Regions from separate parts of the Streptomyces sp. BF23-19 genome, predicted to be linked through region 2. Evidence: riboswitches for the same ligand, from Rfam matches in the RefSeq annotation. Region 2 holds a riboswitch; the other holds the start of a gene.
The links. Region 2 has a riboswitch for glycine ahead of gcvT (glycine cleavage system aminomethyltransferase GcvT). Riboswitches for the same ligand answer to the same signal wherever they lie in the genome.
Positions count from the first base shown of each region.

Region 1: linked by a shared signal. The riboswitch ahead of gcvP (aminomethyl-transferring glycine dehydrogenase) and the one ahead of gcvT (glycine cleavage system aminomethyltransferase GcvT) in region 2 are both predicted to bind glycine.

Region 1 covers NZ_JBGBPT010000018.1:9,856-13,045, reverse strand. Annotated here, with positions in the region: gene gcvP (aminomethyl-transferring glycine dehydrogenase) at 1-1,952, opposite strand, end outside; glycine riboswitch at 2,145-2,243, opposite strand; gene AB8A24_RS12975 (PRC-barrel domain-containing protein) at 2,356-2,721, shown strand; gene AB8A24_RS12970 (DNA polymerase IV) at 2,779-3,190, opposite strand, start outside.
Region 2 covers NZ_JBGBPT010000012.1:26,539-29,728, reverse strand. Annotated here, with positions in the region: gene AB8A24_RS09660 (AAA family ATPase) at 1-544, opposite strand, end outside; glycine riboswitch at 751-854, shown strand; gene gcvT (glycine cleavage system aminomethyltransferase GcvT) at 1,030-2,145, shown strand; gene gcvH (glycine cleavage system protein GcvH) at 2,247-2,630, shown strand; gene glyA (serine hydroxymethyltransferase) at 2,648-3,190, shown strand, end outside.

The sequences.
Region 1 (3,190 bases), on a different contig from region 2:
ATCAGCACGGCGAGCTCGTCGCGGTGCTGCTCGATCTTGGCGCGCAGGTCGGCCGCGTCCACCTCGCCGTCGTCGGCGGTCTTGACGACGACGACCTTCATACCGGCCATCACGGCGCTGGCGGCGTTGGTGCCGTGCGCGGAGGACGGGATCAGGCAGACGGTGCGCTGCTCGTCACCGTTCGCGCGGTGGTAGGCGCGGACGGCCAGCAGACCGGCGAGCTCACCCTGGGAGCCGGCGTTCGGCTGGATGGAGACCTTGTCGTAGCCGGTCACCTCGCAGAGACGTTCCTCCAGCTCGTTGATGAGCGTGAGGTAGCCCTCGGCCTGCTCCGCCGGCGCGAAGGGGTGCAGCTGACCGAACTCGGGCCAGGTCACCGGCTCCATCTCGGTGGTCGCGTTGAGCTTCATGGTGCAGGAGCCCAGCGGGATCATGCCGCGGTCCAGCGCGTAGTCCTTGTCCGAGAGCTTGCGCAGGTAGCGCAGCATCGCGGTCTCGGAGCGGTGCTGGTGGAAGACCGGGTGCGTCAGGTACGCGTCCGAGCGCAGCAGGCCCTCGGGCAGCGTGTCGGCCGTGGTCTCGTCGAGCGCCTCGATCTCGGCGGTGACGCCGAAGGCGGCCCAGACGGCCTCGATGTCGGCGCGCAGGGTGGTCTCGTCGCAGGCGACCGAGACGAGGTCGGCGTCGACCTGGAACAGGTTGACCCCGCCCTCGCGGGCGGCGGCGACGACCTCGGCGGCACGGCCCGGGACGCGGGCGGTGATGGTGTCGAAGTACGAGCCGTGCACGATCTCGACCCCGCCGGCCGTCAGACCGGCGGCGAGCAGCGCGGCGTAGCGGTGGGTGCGGTTCGCGATCGTCCGCAGGCCGTCCGGGCCGTGGTAGACGGCGTACATGCCGGCCATGACGGCGAGCAGCACCTGAGCGGTACAGATGTTGCTGGTGGCCTTCTCACGGCGGATGTGCTGCTCGCGGGTCTGGAGCGCGAGGCGGTAGGCCTTGTTGCCGTCCGCGTCCACGGAGACGCCGACGAGGCGGCCGGGCAGCGAGCGGGCGTGCTTGTCCTGGACGGCCATGTAGCCGGCGTGCGGTCCGCCGAAGCCCATCGGGACGCCGAAGCGCTGGGTGGTGCCGACGGCGATGTCCGCGCCGAGCGAACCCGGGGAGGTCAGCAGGGTCAGCGCGAGCAGGTCCGCGGCGACGGCGACGACGGCGCCGAGCTCGTGGGCCTGGTCGATGACCGGCTTGATGTCCCGGACGGCACCGGAGGCACCCGGGTACTGGACCAGGACACCGTAGATGCCGCGCTCGGCGACCTCGGCCGGGATACCGGCGGACAGGTCGGCGACGACGACCTCGATGCCGATCGGCTCGGCGCGGGTCTCGATGACGGCGATGGTCTGCGGCAGCGCGTCGGCGTCCACCAGGAAGACGTTGCCCTTGGACTTGCCCACGCGGCGGGCCAGGGTCATGGCCTCGGCGGCCGCGGTGCCCTCGTCGAGCAGCGAGGCGCCCGAGGTCGGCAGCCCGGTCAGCTCGGCGACGACCGTCTGGAAGTTCAGGAGCGCCTCGAGGCGGCCCTGGGAGATCTCCGGCTGGTAGGGCGTGTACGCCGTGTACCAGGCCGGGTTCTCCATGACGTTGCGGAGGATCACCGGCGGCGTGAAGGTCCCGTAGTAGCCGAGACCGATCATCGGGGAGAGGACCTGGTTACGGTCGGCCAGCGAACGCAGCTCGGCCAGCACCTCGGCCTCGGTACGCGCCTCGGGCAGGTCGAGCGCCTCGGCGGTCTTGATCACATCCGGGACCGCGGCAGCGGTCAGTTCGTCCAGGGAGCCATAGCCCACCTGGGCGAGCATCTTCGCCTGCGCCTCGGCATCCGGGCCGATGTGGCGCTGTTCGAAGGGGATGCCTCGCTCCAGCTGGGAGAGCGGAATGCGGTTGGCGGTCATGTACGGAGGCCTCCTGGTCGTATGACCTGCGAGGGGCACCACGGCGCGGGCACCCGGACGGCCTCCCCCTCTGTCATCTGCACCTGAGAGTTTCACCGGAGTCACGGGGGTCTCCCGAGGATCCGGCTTTCACCGTCGGTGAGGAGGGGGACCGGCACTGCGCCCGGTACCCGCCCTGCTTTCCAGAGTGGCCTCGTCCGTGCGGTACGTATGCCTGAGAGATTCCGGGGAGGATTTGCTCCTTCGGCGCCTCCGTCTTGTTCACTCGGAGGACTCTCCCGCACAGGGTCGACAGCCGTTCACCAGCGTACCAGCGAGGATCTGGACCCTCCCCGAGTGGCCTCCGCTGCGAATATGCACTTCTGTAGTCATTACGGAGCAGTTGCGACCTTTTGGAGGGACCGTGCAGACCGACATCGATCCGCGCAGCCTGATCGGCCGCAAGGCGTTCGACCGCAACGGCACCAAGATCGGCACGATCGACGAGGTCTACCTCGACGATGCCACGGGCGTCCCGGAATGGGCCGCGGTCCGGACGGGGCTCTTCAGCCGGGACGCGTTCGTTCCTCTGGAGCCGAGCGAGCTGGTGGGCGACACCCTGCGGGTGCCCTTCGAACGCGCCCTGATCAGGGACGCCCCGGACTTCGGTGTCGGGCGCCACCTCTCCCCGGAACAGGAGTTGCAGCTCTACCACCACTACGGACTGGACACGACCCTGCCGACGGACTTCAACCGCGACTTCGGCCGCCTGGCGGGTGACGAGAGCTGAGCGGAGCCGGGCCCTCCCACAAGGCTGTCCCTCAAGGCTTTCCCTCGGGTCCGTCCCTCAGGGCTTTCCCTCGGGTCCGTCCCCCACCAGCGGCAGCGGATCGGACGGCTCCAGCTCGGGGTCGTCCACCCGGAAGGTTCGCACCCGGCCGGGCTCCGATCCGGGCTGCTCGAATCGCACGGTCACCCGCCCGACCCCGCTGCCCTGCACCCATCCGGGCCCGTACACGGCATGCCGTACGTCGCTCCCGGCCGTCCAGCGCCTTTCGGGGGCCTGCTCCGGCTCCCCGGGCGGCTCCGCGGCCCCGTGGGGACCCTCGGCCTCCACCTCGGCCGCACCGGCCGCCACAGCTCCCTCTCCGGCCCCGTCCGTCCTGCCCGTCCTGCCCGTCCTGTCGGCCACATCGGCCCCGCCCGTCCCGTCCGCCCCGTCCGGCTCAGCGGCGAGCGACTGCGCGAACAGGTCCTCC
Region 2 (3,190 bases):
TCACCGCGCCGCGGTGGCGGGCGAAGGCGTAGGCGGAGACCCGGCGGCCGCGCGCGACCTGCCCGGAGAGGGCCTCCTCGGGGCTGCTGTCCAGCAGGAGCAGGTGCAGCGCCCGGCCCCGGCGGCGCGCGGCGGCCGCCAGCAGGCCGCGTACCCAGGTCTGCGTGCCGCAGTCGTGGACGACCACGGAGGCCCCGGAGCGCAGGATCCGCCACAGCCCCCAGTAGTGCGCGGCGCGCACCAGCGGGCGGTACACCGCGTACGGCAGCGCCGCGGGCATGCGGCGCTCCCAGCGCTCACGGGTGTCCTGGGAGTCCACCGCCCCGCCCTCGGCGGGCGCCCGCTTGATCAGCGTGCTCTTGCCGCCGCCGGGCAGACCGGACACCACGACGATGTCACCGGCCGCGAAGCCGAGCCGGTGCGCGGCGGGCGCGGCCGGTCCGCGCAGGTCACGTACGAGGCCGAGGCCGGTCTGGGCCACCCTCCCGCGCCCGCGCGCGCCGCGCTGCGTCGGCACCGCCTCCACGGTTCCCGTCGTCGTCACCACTCCGAATCTCCGCACAGTGTTCGCCTCCCCCGATTCGGGTCACCAGGACCCTTGCCCACTGAGTGTAAAGAGACGGTAATCCGGCGGCCCCGGTTCCGGTCGGGCCCTTCGGAGGGCCGTACGAACTTTCGGACCCCGCCGCCCGATCTCGGGCATGGCGTGCAATGATGTGCGCCATCTGGACCAACTGCATACCGGCCGCTTGAATCCGCGCGGGAGAGTCCCGGCACGCCGCAAGGCCGTGCGCGGGCGCCGAAGGAGCAAGAACCTCCCTTGAATCTCTCAGGCCCCGTACCGCGTGGATGAGGCAGATCTGAAAAGCGAGCTGCTGCGCAGCTCCACCCAAGGTGCAAGTCGATGAGAAGAACCGGCGATCGATCGATCGGCGGAACTCTCGGCGAACCTCTCAGGTTCCGATGACAGATGGGGAGGAACGTCCTCGTCATGTCATGTCGATGCCCTGGGACCCGGGAGCCACACCCATGAGCACTGCCCCCCGCCTGACCGCCCTCGATGCGCTGCACCGCTCGCTCGGTGCGACCATGACCGATTTCGCGGGCTGGGACATGCCGCTGCGGTACGCCAGCGAGCGCGACGAGCACAACGCCGTACGGACCAAGGCCGGTCTCTTCGACCTCTCCCACATGGGCGAGATCACGCTGACCGGCCCGGAGGCCGTGAAGGCCCTGGACTACGCGCTGGTCGGCAACATCTCCACCGTCGGCGTCGGCCGCGCCCGCTACACGCACATCTGTCAGGAGGACGGCGGGATCGTCGACGACCTGATCGTCTACCGCCTCGGCGAGACCGAGTACATGGTCGTCGCCAACGCCTCCAACGCCCAGGTCGTCCTGGACGCCCTGACCGAGCGCGCCGCCGGCTTCGACACCGAGGTCCGCGACGACCGTGACGCGTACGCGCTGATCGCGGTGCAGGGCCCCGAGTCCCCCGGCATCCTGGCCTCCCTGACCGACGCCGACCTGGACGGCCTGAAGTACTACGCCGGCCTGCCGGGCACCGTCGCGGGCGTGCCCGCGCTGATCGCGCGTACGGGCTACACGGGCGAGGACGGCTTCGAGCTGTTCGTCGCCCCCGAGCACGCCGTGGAGCTGTGGCAGGCGCTGACCAAGGCGGGCGAGGGCGTCGGCCTGGTCCCGGCCGGCCTGTCCTGCCGCGACACCCTGCGCCTGGAAGCGGGCATGCCGCTGTACGGGCACGAGCTGACCACCTCCCTCACCCCGTTCGACGCGGGCCTGGGTCGGGTCGTGAAGTTCGAGAAGGAGGGGGACTTCGTCGGCCGCGCCGCGCTGGAGGCCGCCGCCGAGCGCGCCGCCACCAACCCCCCGCGCAAGTTGGTCGGTCTGATCGCCGAGGGCCGCCGCGTCCCGCGCGCCGGGTTCCCGGTCGTCGCCGACGGTCAGGTCATCGGCGAGGTCACTTCCGGCGCCCCGTCCCCGACGCTGGGCAAGCCGCTCGCGATGGCGTACGTGGACGCGGCGCACGCCGCGCCCGGCACGTCCGGCGTCGGCGTCGACATTCGCGGTACGCATGAGCCGTACGAGGTCGTGGCGCTGCCGTTCTACAAGCGGCAGAAGTAGCCCCACGCACCACGTCCGCCGTCCGGGAAACCGTACGGCGCCGTCTCAGTACCCAAGACCGCAGTTCGTATCCACTCCCCCGCATCCAGGAGAATCAGGTCATGAGCAACCCCCAGCAGCTGCGTTACAGCAAGGAGCACGAGTGGCTGTCGACCGCCGAGGACGGCGTCGCGACGGTCGGCATCACGGAGTTCGCGGCCAACGCGCTCGGTGACGTCGTCTACGCCCAGCTCCCCGAGGTCGGCGACACGGTGACCGCGGGCGAGACCTGTGGCGAGCTTGAGTCGACCAAGTCGGTCAGCGACCTGTACTCCCCCGTGACCGGTGAGGTCGTCGAGGCCAACCAGGACGTCGTGGAGGACCCGGCGCTCGTGAACACCGCACCGTTCGAGGGTGGCTGGCTGTTCAAGGTGCGCGTCTCGGCGGAGCCGGACGACCTGCTCTCCGCCGAGGAGTACGCCGCGCTCACCCACTCCGACAACTGACACCCCAGGGGATCCTGATGTCTGTTCTCAACACCCCTCTGCACGAGCTCGACCCGGACGTCGCCGCCGCCGTCGACGCCGAGCTCGTGCGCCAGCAGTCGACCCTGGAAATGATCGCGTCGGAGAACTTCGCTCCGGTCGCCGTCATGGAGGCCCAGGGCTCGGTCCTGACCAACAAGTACGCCGAGGGCTACCCGGGCCGCCGTTACTACGGTGGCTGCGAGCACGTCGACGTCGTCGAGCAGATCGCGATCGACCGCATCAAGGCGCTGTTCGGCGCCGAGGCCGCGAACGTCCAGCCGCACTCCGGTGCGCAGGCCAACGCCGCCGCGATGTTCGCGCTGCTGAAGCCGGGCGACACGATCATGGGCCTGAACCTGGCCCACGGCGGTCACCTGACCCACGGCATGAAGATCAACTTCTCCGGCAAGCTCTACAACGTGGTCCCGTACCACGTCGACGAGACCGGTGAGGTCGACATGGCCGAGGTCGAGCGCCTCGCCAAGGAGTCCAAGCCGCAGCTGATCGTCGCCGGCTGGTCCGCCTACCCGCGCCAGCTG